3 regions of the Morganella morganii genome follow, and region 1 is predicted to be linked to each of the others. Evidence: predicted binding sites of a transcription regulator. Region 1 holds the regulator's gene; each other region holds the start of a gene.
The links. The regulator PurR, encoded in region 1, represses purine synthesis genes. The targets are predictions, from matches to a motif close to CANGCAAACGTTTGCNTG.
Positions count from the first base shown of each region.

Region 2: the regulator PurR is predicted to act here: its motif matches at 1,373-1,390, upstream of gcvT (glycine cleavage system aminomethyltransferase GcvT).
Region 3: the regulator PurR is predicted to act here: its motif matches at 1,786-1,803, upstream of purT (formate-dependent phosphoribosylglycinamide formyltransferase).

Region 1 covers NZ_CP069157.1:1,647,049-1,651,751, forward strand. Annotated here, with positions in the region: gene punC (purine nucleoside transporter PunC) at 1-1,130, opposite strand, end outside; gene punR (DNA-binding transcriptional activator PunR) at 1,309-2,211, shown strand; gene purR (HTH-type transcriptional repressor PurR) at 2,215-3,240, opposite strand; gene cydH (cytochrome bd-I oxidase subunit CydH) at 3,518-3,601, shown strand; gene sodB (superoxide dismutase [Fe]) at 3,686-4,264, opposite strand; gene JL661_RS07935 (hypothetical protein) at 4,662-4,703, shown strand, end outside.
Region 2 covers NZ_CP069157.1:1,046,437-1,051,139, forward strand. Annotated here, with positions in the region: gene ubiI (FAD-dependent 2-octaprenylphenol hydroxylase) at 1-1,130, shown strand, start outside; gene gcvT (glycine cleavage system aminomethyltransferase GcvT) at 1,436-2,530, shown strand; gene gcvH (glycine cleavage system protein GcvH) at 2,586-2,981, shown strand; gene gcvP (aminomethyl-transferring glycine dehydrogenase) at 3,066-4,703, shown strand, end outside.
Region 3 covers NZ_CP069157.1:3,015,604-3,020,306, reverse strand. Annotated here, with positions in the region: gene JL661_RS14525 (LacI family DNA-binding transcriptional regulator) at 1-76, shown strand, start outside; gene rarD (EamA family transporter RarD) at 840-1,748, shown strand; gene purT (formate-dependent phosphoribosylglycinamide formyltransferase) at 1,849-3,027, shown strand; gene JL661_RS14510 (hypothetical protein) at 3,109-3,630, shown strand; gene JL661_RS14505 (DUF3592 domain-containing protein) at 3,625-4,140, opposite strand; gene JL661_RS14500 (carbon starvation CstA family protein) at 4,484-4,703, shown strand, end outside.

The DNA of each region.
Region 1 (4,703 bases):
ACGGAGGTGCGCGAAGGGCGGCGCTGGATAATATAACCGCCGATGGTCAGTATCACCGTTGCCGCCATCACTGCTGTGGTGGAGAGCAGTGGCTCATGCATCAGGGCAGAAACGAGGAAACTGATCGCGGAGCATAAACCGAGCTGAATGGCATTCTGTAATGCTGCTGCTTTACCGCTGTGTTCCGGGTAAACCGCCAGGGCGTTTGATACCGCAATCGGGTAAGACGCGCCATTCATTGCTGCCATAAAGCAGAACGGGATCAGGATCGCCACCAGTGACGGGTTACCGAATTTTGCCATAGCATACAAGCCCACCATACTGACGGCGTAACCGGCCAGCAGGAACGGTAATAATGTTTTGCCGTTAATCCGCGACAACAGGGCACGGCAGCCGTAGCCCCCGACCATAAAGGCGATAGTCTGCGGAATGTAGCTCAGACCGATATCATTCGGGTTATAACCCATATCGCGCAGAATAAACGGCGAACCGGTCAGCCAGGCAAAGAAACCGGCGCTGCACGCGGCATAAATCAGCACGTTACCGCTGTAAACCGGGGATTTCAGCAGACGGAAGAAGGAAATTTTCTGTTTTTCCGTTTTGACCGCATCCGGCGCGATATGATGCTTTTCTTTCAGCATCAGGGTCGGGATCAGCACCAGCAGGGTGATACCGCCGAGCACGAGGAAAATTTCATGCCAGCCGCCGTGGTTGAGCAGCCATGCGCCCAGTAACGGTGCCAGAGCCGGAGAGAGTGCCACCAGCGGCATAATTGCGGCAAAAACACGCTGCGCACGGTGATCGTCATAACGGTCGATAACCAGCGCCTGCCAGGTGACAGCGGCAGAGCAGACACTGACGGCCTGTACAAAACGCAGTAATAATAACTGGGCAGGGGTGGAAACCCAGACCATGGCCAGACAGCTCAGGGCAAACAGGCTCAGGCCCATCAGCAGAACCGGCTTACGGCCGATTTTATCGGAGAGCGGTCCCCATAACAGCTGACCGATGGCAAAACCGACCAGGAAGATACTCAGACTGGCGCTGATTGCGCTGGCTGTGGAGTTCAGAGAGTCCTGCATCATACCGAATGCAGGCAGATACATATCAATCGCGAGATAACCCAGCATGCTGAGTCCGGCGAGATAAAAGAGAAAGCCGCGGGAAGGCGATTTATTGACAGTCACAGAGAAATACCTGAATGTTAAATAAGTGTAATGCGTGAGTTAGTATTTTAACTATTCGAGTTTTCCCTTGTAAAACGTTATTATTTGCACACTGCTGTGAAATTTTTTGAAAGGAAGGATTATGTGGTCAGAATATACGCTGGATGTGGTGGATGCTGTGGCGCGGACAGGCAGTTTCAGTGCGGCGGCAGAGGAACTGCACCGGGTGCCTTCTGCCATCAGCTACAGTGTCCGCCAGCTGGAAGAGTGGCTGGCGGTTCCGCTGTTTGAACGGCGTCACCGCGATGTTGAACTGACACCTGCCGGGGCGTTGTTTGTCAAAGAAGCGCGTGATGTCATCAAAAAAATGAAATCCACACGTCACCAGTGCCAGATGATTGCCAACGGCTGGCGCGGACAATTCAGCATCGCCGTTGACTGTATCGTAAAACCGGAACGGATAACGCGACTTCTGCTGGATTTTTATCATCATTTCCCGGATATCGAGTTGTATATTTATCCGGAAGTGTTTAACGGGGTGTGGGATGCGCTGGTGGACAGACGGGTGGACGTGGCAATCGGTGCGACACGCGCATCTCCTATCGGTGAGCGCTACAATTTCCGCGATATGGGCTTTATGCCGTGGCGTGCGGTAGTCAGTCCGGATCATCCGCTGGCCTCTGCCGGTCATGTCCTGACCAATGAGGAGATGGTGCCGTACCCGAGTTTGTGTCTGGAAGATACCTCACGTTCTCTGCCGAAACGCGATACGTGGGCACTGGATAATCAGCGCCGCCTGGTGGTGCCGGACTGGGATCGCGGAATTGCCTGTGTGGAATCGGGATTGTGTGTGGCAATGATGCCGGCGCACCGCGCCGATCCGCTGATTAAAGCGGGGCGGCTGGCAGCACTGAAGATAGAGCAGCCATTGCCGGACAGCCCGTGCTGTATCACCTGGGTGGATAAAGACACCTCTCCGGCACTGAGCTGGCTGCTCGATTATCTCGGGGACAGCAACACGCTCAATGCCGAATGGCTGCGCTGATCCTCAGCGGCGGTAATCGATAAACGGACCATCCGCTACAGAGCGGCGTTCCACCAGGCGCGGATGCACCTCAATGGTCTGCGCATCTTCGCGTTTGTTGACGATGCGGTCGAGCAGCATGGTCAGTGCCATTTGTCCCAGCCGCTCTTTCGGCTGGTGGATGGTGGTCAGGGCAGGGGTAAAGTAACGGGCGTTACGGATATTGTCATACCCGATCACAGAAATATCCTGCGGCACGCGCAGACCCATTTCATCAGCCGCGCAAATTGCGCCCATCGCCATAGCATCACCGCCGCAGAATACCGCTGTCGGGCGCTGTTTGCCGGATAAAATCTGTGTCATGGCCTGATAACCGGAATCCGGTTCAAAATCGCCCTGGACAATCCATTCATCGCGCACCGTAATACCTGCTTCTTTCATGGCTTTGCGGAATCCTTCCAGACGGTTGCCGCCGGTGTTCCGCTCAAGCGGCCCCGGAATAACCGCGATATCACGGTGTCCGCGTTCAATCAGATAACGGCCGGCGAGATAACCGCCGTGCAGGGCGTTATCAATGATCGCATCGGTGAAATCCCCGCGCGCTTTGCCCCAGTCCATCACCACCATCGGGATATTGCGGTAGCCTTCCAGCATGGCAATCAGCTGATCCGGGTACTCTGAACACATCACCAGCAGACCATCGACACGTTTCTGTGCCAGCATCGCCAGGTAGGCTTTCTGTTTGTCAGGATTATTGTGAGAGTTGCACAGCACCAGGGTATACCCTTTGCTGTAGCAGCTGTTTTCCACCGCCTCAATCACTTCCGCAAAATACGGCGCTTCACTGGAGGTGGCCAGCAGCCCGATGGACTTGGTGTTATTGACTTTCAGACTGCGCGCCACGGCGCTCGGTGAATAGTGCAGTTCTTTGATAGCAGCCCAGACAGCCGCCTTCGTTTCTTCCGCAACGAAACGGGTATTATTAATGACATGGGAGACGGTTGTGGTGGAGACGCCCGAGCGCTTAGCCACATCTTTAATCGTTGCCATGATGAAAACAACTCCTGACCTGCCGGTCTGTATTTTATTATTCGGTTAATCGATTGCTATTATAGTGCCATTATGCGGTAACAATAGAAAAATTTCTGTAAAAACAGGCATTGTTGTCTGATCCGGGTCAAAAGTAAAAAATATTACCTGTGCTATGGTTATTGATATGGTCAGCTATTCGGGTTTTCCGGTCAGACCATCCGTTTTAATTAATTTGATGATTCAGGATGTCAGGTAATCATCATCAGGTCACTAAGCAGCTATTTTGGAGATAAGAATGGATACAGATCTGAAATATGGTTTGTCAACCGCGGTTGCAGCACTGGTTATGATCGTATTATTTGCAACAATGCTTTTCTGATTCACCCCTTACAGTACAAAAGGGCGGAAAATTCCGCCCTTTTTTGATCAACTGTATTGTGTTACCGGATAATGTGTTTCCGGATTACGCCAGGTTTTCTTCCGCAAATTTCCAGTTCACTAATGCCCAGAAGTTTTCCAGGTATTTAGGACGGGCATTACGGTAGTCGATATAATAAGCGTGTTCCCAGACATCAACGGTTAAGATTGGTTTGTCGTTACCGCTGACCGGGGTTGCCGCGTTAGAGGTATTGACGATAGCCAGGCTGCCGTCTGCTTTTTTCACCAGCCATGTCCAGCCGGAACCGAAGTTTTTCACTGCGGAATCGGTAAACTGCTGTTTGAATTCGGCAAATGAACCGAACGCTTTGTTAATCACGTCAGCAATTTTACCGGTTGGTTCGCCACCGGCATTTGGTGCCAGGCAGTGCCAGTAGAACGTGTGGTTCCAGACCTGAGCAGCGTTATTGAAGATACCGGCATCAGAGGTTTTGATAATCTCTTCCAGTGATTTACCTTCAAATGCGGTGCCTTTGATCAGGTTATTCAGATTAACCACATAGGTGTTGTGGTGTTTGCCGTAGTGGTATTCCAGTGTTTCTTCAGAAATATAGGGCGCTAATGCATTTTTTGCATAAGGCAGTGCAGGTAATTCAAACGACATTGCATTCTCCTTGTTAAGGTTAAATCAGTAACCTCGTCACAGACGGGTTACTGTTATTATTCTGCGAATTATCTTAACAAGTTTTGTCATAAAAAACAGCGTGAAATACCGGGGTGATGTTATTCACATGGTGAAAGACAAAATCGCCCACAAAATGATATCCGTCACAATAAAGGCGATAAGCAGGGTGTACAGCTTATGGCGGCAGATCCAGTTATAATAGCGTTTCATTCTGTCTTCCCCGTATGACTGCGGAATCTTAAATATAACGGGTTTACCGGCTGAAATCCGCGCAAATTTAACAATTTTACAGAAAGCGTGACAACGACCGCCGTTTGTCAACCGGCCGCAGACCCTTTACAATCTCCGCTATGACAAAAGTACAAGAATGATCACGATGCTGGCAGACTATATTTCCCGCGCGATACAAAACCATACT
Region 2 (4,703 bases), 600 kb from region 1:
CGCCGGATACCCGTTTTGATCCGCAGGCGCCGTTTGCTGTCCGGGTCTCCGCCATCAACAGTGCCAGTGAGCGCTTACTGGGGCGACTGGGTGTCTGGCAGGATATTCTGGCAAAACGCGCGGCACCGTATCAGGGCATGGAAGTGTGGGATAACGACAGCTTTGGCCGTATTGCGTTCAGCGCGGCGGAAGCCCATTGTGAACACCTTGGTCATATCATTGAGAACGATGTGATCCGCAACGCGCTCTGGGAGCGGGTGCAAAAGCTGTCTGATGTAACACTGCTCACCGGTACGCAAATCCGTCAGGTGGTGTGGGGCGAAAACGATGCCTTTATCACCCTGGAAAATGACGACATGCTCACGACCCGCTTAGTGGCCGGGGCAGACGGTGCAAATTCCTGGCTGCGTCAGCATGCGGATATCCCGGTTTCGTTTTGGGATTATGAGCATCACGCGCTGGTCGCCACCATCCGCACAGAACTGCCGCATGAGAATGTGGCGCGTCAGGTTTTCCACGGCGACGGCATTCTGGCATTTCTGCCGCTGCCGGATGCACATCACTGCTCAATTGTCTGGTCTCTGCCCGGACTGACAGCACAGCACTGTCTGGATCTGGATGATGCTGCGTTTAACCATAAACTGGCAGCGGCGTTTGATCTGCGCCTCGGGCTGTGTGAAGTGGTCAGTGAGCGGCGGGCAATCCCGCTGACCGGACGTTATGCCCGTCAGTTCGCCGCGCCGCGTCTGGCGCTGCTGGGCGATGCGGCTCACACCATTCATCCGCTGGCCGGACAGGGTGTTAACCTCGGTTTTATGGATGTGGCAGAGCTGATTGGCGAAATCCGCCGTCTGACGGCTGAAGGCAAAGATATCGGTAACTATTTCTGGCTGCGCCGTTTTGAGCGCCGCCGCAAGCAGAGTGCCGCAATGATGCTGGCCGGAATGCAGGGTTTCCGTGAACTGTTCGACGGCAGCAATCCGGTGAAAAAACTGGTCCGTGATGTCGGTCTGGTGCTGGCAGACACACTGCCGGGCGTGAAACCGGCGCTGCTGCGCCATGCCCGCGGACTGAGTGATATGCCGGACTGGCTGCGTGAACCGAAGCCGGCATCAGCTGAAAAAATCTAATTTAAGGGCTTTTTTCACATTAGTTTTATTCATAATGCACTAAAAATTAACCGGTCGATCCGGCCGGTGTTTTAGTGCATTCCCGCCGCTTAATTCAAAACTATCACCTGTTAATGCTTTTTTGCGCCTCAGGGCTCAGAATGGCAGATGAAAAATCTGCATACTGACGGCTCGTATTTTTCCGTCCGCGTACACGGTCACAATTTTTTCTTATGGTTACGTTTGTGATTCGGTGATAACGTCAGGAAAAGGGTATCGTTTGCGCGGTACACGCTGCGCACTATGTCTGACTGAAAGGGGATAGAATGGCACAACACACACCACTGTCCGGTGAGCACGTTGCCTGCGGGGCAAAAATGGTGGATTTCCACGGCTGGATGATGCCGCTGCACTACGGCTCCCAGATCGAAGAGCACCACAATGTCCGCAATGACGCCGGTATGTTCGATGTTTCCCATATGACAATCGTGGACTTTCATGGTCCGCAATGTCAGCAGTTCCTCCGTTATCTTCTCGCCAACGATGTGGCAAAACTCACCGAAAAAGGCAAAGCACTGTATACCGGGATGCTCAATGCGTCCGGCGGTGTGATCGATGATCTTATCGTCTATTACTTTGCGGATGATTTTTACCGGCTGGTGGTGAACTCCGCCACCCGTGAAAAAGATCTGGCGTGGATTGACGAACATCGCAAAAACTTTGCGGCTGAGATGACAGTCCGTGATGATTTGGCGATGATTGCTGTTCAGGGGCCGCATGCCAAAGAAAAAGTTGCGACACTGCTGAGTGCGGAACAAAAAGCCGCCGTCGCCGGGATGAAACCGTTTTACGGCGTGCAGAGCGGCGATTATTTCATTGCCACTACCGGGTACACCGGCGAGGAAGGTTATGAAATCGCGCTGCCCGCAGAGCAGGCTGCTGACCTGTGGAAAAAACTGCTGGCCGCCGGGGTGAAACCTGCCGGGTTAGGAGCGCGGGATACCTTACGCCTCGAAGCTGGCATGAATCTTTACAGCCAGGAGATGGACGAAACCGTCAATCCGCTGGCGGCGAATATGGGCTGGACTATTGCCTGGCAGCCGGAAGACCGGAAATTTATCGGCCGTGAGGCACTGGAAAAATTCCGCCGTGACGGCACTGAAAAACAGGTCGGTCTGGTGATGCGCGAAAAAGGCGTACTGCGGGCCGGAATGGAAGTCCGCTTTACTGATGAGCTCGGCAAATTACAGACCGGCGTTATCACCAGCGGAACTTTCTCCCCGTCACTGGGATTCAGTATCGCGCTGGCCCGCGTCCCGCAGGGGATCGGCAATACCGCTATTGTACAGGTGCGCAACCGTGAAGTGCCTGTTGAGGTCGTGAAACCGGGATTTGTCCGTAACGGCAAAGCACTGGTCTGAACATCCGTATTTTATTGTTAAATTTTGAGAAACCCGATAACAGGAGCCGTTGGCGATGAGTAATATACCTGAGAATCTGAAATATACAGAAGATCACGAGTGGGTTCGCCATGAGAGTGGTGATGAGTATGTGGCAGGGATCACTGACTACGCGCAGGAACTGCTGGGCGATGTGGTTTTTGTTGAATTACCGGAAGTGGGTGATGAAATCACGTTTGGTGAGGCATTCGGTACCGTTGAGTCGGTAAAAGCGGCATCTGACCTGTATGCGCCGGTGACCGGCACCGTTATCGCCGTGAACGAAGCACTGGAAGACAGCCCGGAACTGGTAAACAGCGAGCCGTATGAAGGCGGCTGGATGATCCGTATTAAAATCACGGATCCGGATGAGTTTGCCGGTCTGATGGACGCAGCCAAATACGCAGAACTGCAGGCTGAAGAAGAAGACTGACGGATTGCGGAACCCTGTTTGTAAGTAAACAGGGTTTTTTTTCGGGTTTTTATTGAATCAGACAATGTCAGGAACCGGAGAACAATGACTCAAACTTTAACGCAGCTTGAAAACCGGGGTGAATTTGTCCGCCGTCATATCGGCGCATCCCCTGAACAACAGCAGCATATGCTGAAAACGGTCGGTGCGGCATCACTTGAAGATCTCACCCGCCATATTGTCCCTGATGATATTCAGCTGGATATCCCGCCTGCCGTGGGCGAAGGGGCAACCGAACAGGATGCGCTGGCAGAACTGAAAATCATTGCCGGGCTGAATCAGCAATTTACCTCTTACATCGGCCAGGGCTATGCACCGACCATTCTGCCGCCGGTAATTTTACGCAATCTGCTGGAAAATCCGGGCTGGTATACCGCGTACACGCCGTATCAGCCGGAAATCTCCCAGGGCCGCCTGGAAGCACTGCTGAATTTCCAGCAGGTGACTATCGACCTGACCGGTCTGGAGCTGGCATCTGCCTCACTGCTTGATGAAGCGACCGCTGCGGCGGAAGCGATGGCGATGGCAAAACGCGTCAGCAAAAAGAAAAATGCCAACCGCTTTTTCATTGCGGATGACGTGCATCCGCAAACCCTGGATGTGATCCGCACCCGCGCTGAATATTTCGGTTTTGAACTGATAATCGATAGTGCGGAAAAAGCCCTTGATTACGATGATGTGTTCGGTGTGCTGTTGCAGCAGACCGGCACCGGCGGACAGATCCATGATTACCGTGAATTACTGGCACAGTTACATCAGCGTCAGGTGATCACCAGTGTGGCAGCCGATATTATGGCGCTGGTCCTGCTGGAAGCGCCGGGCAAACAGGGCGCGGATATCGTCTTCGGCTCAGCCCAGCGTTTTGGTGTGCCGATGGGCTACGGCGGCCCTCATGCTGCCTTCTTTGCCTGCCGTGATGCTTACAAACGTGCGATGCCGGGCCGTCTTATCGGGGTATCCATTGATGCCGCCGGTAACCGTGCTCTGCGTCTGGCGCTGCAAACCCGCGAACAGCATATCCGCCGTGAAAAAGCGAACTCCAATATCTGTACCTCTCAGGTTCTGCTGGCAAATATCGCCGGGATGTATGCGGTCTACCACGGGCCGGAAGGTTTGAAACGGATTGCCGGCCGCATTCACCGCCTGACCGATATTCTGGCGAAAGCGCTGACAGATGCAGGTCTGCGTCTGCGTAACACCACCTGGTTTGATACCCTGACGATTGAAGTGCAGGACAAAGCTGCCGTTCTGGCCCGTGCCAAAGCGGCGCGTATCAACCTGCGTACCGATCTGCCGGGTGCCGTTGCGGTCACCCTGAGCGAAACCACGCAGCGTGAATGTCTGGAAAATCTGTACGCGGTACTGACCGGACAGGAAGCACAGTGGGATATTGATGCACTCGATGCACAGGTTGCCGCTTCTTCTGAATCCATTCCTGCCGCGCTGCGCCGCGAAGGGGAGATTCTGAAGCATCCGAACTTCCGCCGCTATCACAGCGAAACGGATATGATGCGCTATCTGCACAGTCTGGCCCGCAAAGACCTGGCGCTGGATCAGGCGATGATCCCGCTCGGCTCCTGTACCATGAAACTGAATGCGGCTGCGGAGATGATCCCGATAACCTGGCCGGAATTCGGTAATATGCATCCGTTCTGCCCGCCGGAGCAGGCTCAGGGCTATCAT
Region 3 (4,703 bases), 1.4 Mb from region 1:
GCATCTTATTGAAGTACGGGTTTCGTCAGGGCGGACTTATATCCCTTGCCGGATGCTCAGCAGAAAGTCACTCTGATCCCCCGGCAGTCACACAATCCTTTCTCTTTTTTTCTGATTTTTATCCGTTCACGTTTGGTTAATTTTTTTAATTAACCAAAGGCAGGCAGCCGGATAAAAAATCAGCGCAGCGTTATTTTTGTAATTACGGATTTATCTGTCGTTTTGAGTGCAACATTAAGCGTTAATTTCGCTTTAGCTAAACACAAAACTTTCAATGTTGTATTTTAATGTTATTTCTTTGATTTTGGGTTCGTAGTGGTATTTATTATTACTTATCTTTCAATATTAACGTTAAAATAGTTAATTAAAAAAAGGTGACGATATTTTTCAGAGACAAAGCTACCGCACGAAAGATTTTTCAATCTCCGGAGGGAAATGTCCAACGTGTTACTCTGTTTATCGCGGTAATGAACATTAAATGATTATTTATCTTTTATCATCAATGTATTGCGAGTGACTGTGATTTACAGAGTATAAAAAATCAGGGGATCTATCTAGCTATAACTACTCAAAGTTAACGTTAACATCAGATATTAGGAATTATACCCAAAAATGATGTGTTAATGATAATTGCTATGTTAACGTTATCAATGTAAAGATCAAGCGAAACTGATATTTTATAGTTATATCTGCGTAGTAAACAGCGTGGTTTCAGTGAACATAATATGATGTGCACGGGAGAGACCGGCGACGGGAAATAAATTGAGCAGGCGCATGGGATTTTTAATGCAGGGGGGTATGATAGTCATAACATAATGATAAACAGGATTGGCTGAACCATGTTTTTGCGATCCGGCGCGATGCTGGCAATTTTTTCTTATTTTCTCTGGGGGATCACACCGCTTTTTTACCGCTTGCTGCCGGGGGTGCAGCCGCTGGAGTTATTATCCCAGCGCGTCCTCTGGTCAATTCCGCTGTTATTATTTGTCCGTTTCTTTTTAAAAAACCGTACCCGGGTAAAAGCGGTATGGGCTGATAAACGCTCGCTGCTGCTTTGTCTGCTCAGTACCAGTGTGATGGCAATATCCTGGTGCACCTTTACCTATTCAATGACCCATGATTTGGTGCTGGAAGCCAGCATGGGATATTTCATCACCCCCTTGTTTTCTATTTTACTGGGTGTCATCTTCCTGCATGAACGCCTGAAACCGGCAGAGAAAACCGCGCTGATTTTTGTCTGTGCCGGGGTGGGTTATCAGCTTTATCAGTACGGCAGCCTGCCGAAACTGGCGCTGATGATGGGCTCTGCGTTTGCACTGTACGGCTTTATCCGCAAATTTATCCGTTATGACCTGACGACCTCACTGCTGATTGAGAGTCTCTGGCTGCTGCCGGTGGCTATTGTGTTGTATTTCTGGCTTGAAAACAGCGGAGCGGGCACATTCAGCACTGCAGATACCTTTACCCGAATCTGTTTTATACTGACCGCGCCTGTCACGCTGCTGCCGCTGCTGTTCTTCACGGCTGCGGTGCGTTCCACCACACTGACCACTATCGGGCTGGCACAGTATCTCGAGCCGACCATTCAGTTCCTGCTGGCGGTATTCCTCTTTAATGAGCATTTTGATGCTGTCAAAGGCGTCAGTTTCTCATTGATCTGGCTGGGATTGCTGTTCTGTATCCTGTCTCTTATCCGCCATTACCGGAAAAATACAGCAAAAGCCGGTCTGGGCATAAAACCCCGCTGAGCGCTGTGACAGCCGGTGATTTGCTTATTTCGTGACTAAAGCAAACGATTGCGTATATAATGGCGCGCAATTTTCCGGTATTTCTGAACAGGTGACAGTGATGACAACATTAGGTACGGCATTACGCCCGGGTGCCACAAAGGTGATGCTGCTGGGCGCAGGTGAATTAGGCAAAGAAGTGGCGATTGAGTGCCAGCGGCTCGGCATTGAAGTGATTGCCGTTGATCGTTATGACAATGCACCGGCTATGCATATTGCGCACCGCCGTTATGTGATCAATATGCTGGACGGTGCGGAGCTGGAAGCCGTGATCCGGAAAGAGCAGCCTGACCATATTGTGCCGGAAATTGAAGCGATTGCGACAGACACATTATACCGGCTGGAGCAGGAGGGCTTTCATGTCGTGCCCTGTGCCAATGCGGTAAAACTGACCATGAACCGCGAAGGGATCCGCCGCCTGGCTGCGGAAGAGCTGGGGCTGATGACATCAGAATACCGCTTTGCGGATGACGAGGCGTCTTTTATCCGTGCCGCCGGTGAGATTGGATTTCCCTGCATTATCAAGCCGGTGATGAGTTCATCGGGTAAAGGGCAGAGCATTATCCGCGATGAGAACACATTGCACGATGCCTGGCTGGCCTCTCAGGAAGCAGGACGTGCCGGAAAAGGGCGGGTGATTGTTGAGCGGATGATTGATTTTGATTATGAAATCACGCTGCTGACTGTCCGTGCGGCAGATGGTGTGCATTTCTGTGCGCCGGTCGGACACCGTCAGGAGCGCGGGGATTACCGTGAATCCTGGCAGCCGCAGGCCATGCCGGATGCTGTTCTGGCACGGGCACAACAGGTGGCGGAGACTATCGTTAACGGGCTGGGCGGCTATGGCCTGTTCGGTGTTGAGCTGTTTGTCCGTGGTGAGGATATTATTTTTAATGAAGTTTCTCCGCGTCCTCACGATACCGGGCTGGTCACCCTGATTTCACAGAATATCTCTGAATTTGCCCTGCACGTGCGGGCGTTTCTCGGATTACCGGCCGGAGAGATAGTGCAGTACCGTCCGGCTGCCTCAGCCGTGATCCTGCCGTCACTGCGCAGCGGTGATGTCCGTTACAGCGGGCTGGAGCACGCTCTGACCGGGACTGTGCAACTGCGTCTGTTTGCCAAACCGGAGATTGACGGCTCCCGGCGCATGGGCGTTGCCCTGGCGCTGGCACCTTCTGTTCAGGAAGCGGTGGACGCGGCAAAACAGGCTGCGGCATCAGTAGTCGTCACCGGCTGACCGGGGTAATATCAGTGATAGCCTTCCCGTATATATAAAGAGGAAGGTATCACAGACCGTGGTCAGGCAGAGGAATAACCGATGAGATGCAGAATACCGGGAATCGTATTTGTGATGTTGCTGCCGCTGACCGCATTTGCCGGTACGGATGTGCAGGCAGAAAAAGCCCGTGAATGGATACGGGCCCGCGCGGATGAACCGTCAGTGGCGGATAACTGCTTCAGGCCGGATAATCCCTTTGAGCTCTGTCTGTACCGGGATAAAGACACTTTCGGCAGCCATTTCGTCGACCGTAATCTGCAGGAGCCGTATCAGCCGTACTATTTCGACAGTGCGCCGGATGAACCGGAAGACGGGCGTTACCGTATCCGCTCCGGCAATAAAATCGGTTATGCGGACAGTGTCACCGGGCGGGTGGTGATCCCCGCTATTTATGACTGCACGTACGGTTTCGCTAACGGTACCGCCGAAGTCGGCGTGGGGTGTGAAGAGGAAACCGACGGCGAACACTCCTGGTGGATCGGCGGTCACTGGTTCCGTATTTCACCTTACGGCCTTATCACCGGATTCGGCCGGACACCACCGCCGGACAGCCGCTTATGATGCCGCGCCATAACGGCGGCGGGCCAGAATCCGCAGGCGCCAGCTGTGCAGAATATAGGTCACCAGCAGAATAAAGGCGACCACTCCCCAGACAATCATTTCACCATAGCGGGCACCGAAGTCCGCTATCTGTGCTTTGCCCGGATTATCCTTCTGATAATAAACACCCACCGGACCGTTTTCACACTGTGACTGACACAGTAACTGATCTGTTGAGGTAAAGGTCACGATTTTATTATCCGCTGTCACGAATTTCACCACCGGCCAGCCGACCAGTTGCTGCCCTGAGCGGGTATCACGCATTTCTGTCCGCAGATAACCGGTTATCTGCCCGTCAGCATAGACATCATTCTGTTGTGTCTGCCAGGTCTGATAAATCATAAACCCGGCGAGGAAAACCACACTGAAGGTCAGCAGGCGGAGAACCCGCTGAAACAGCATGTTGCGTTGTGTCTGCTTATCAGTATAAGCACGGAAATTGCCGGGAGGTGTGCCGGGTTTTTTAGTCATATCGGTTACTGTCTTCTGTCGGTTTCAGGTCATAAATCACGGAGAAAAGCGGATAAAAGCACGCTTTCATAAAAAATTAACAAAAAGCACGAAAAAATTTAAAAAACATAACGTTAACCCGATCACAAATTTTACCGTCCCGGGAGGCGGATAAAACCGCCCGGCTGTAAAAAGTGACCGCTTAATCTGCTATACAACCGCTTACGGGATAATCCCCGTTTCCCGCCTTGATTTTTCTATCATAAAACACACTTGCAGGAAGTTTCTATTTTATTCGGCTGAAACACTTTTTCCGTACGGATACGGATCCTTTTGATTATCACAGTCACATTTAAGGTGCGTTATGAACTCTAATCGCTTATTTAAGCACATTCCCTGGTTTATCCTGGGGATTATAGGTGCTTTCTGTCTCGGCGTTGTCGCATTACGCCGCGGCGAGCATGTCAGTGCATTATGGATCATTGTTGCATCGGTATCAGTCTATCTGGTGGCGTACCGCTACTACAGCCTGTATATCGCAACAAAGGTTATGAAACTGGATCCGACCCGGTCAACACCGGCGG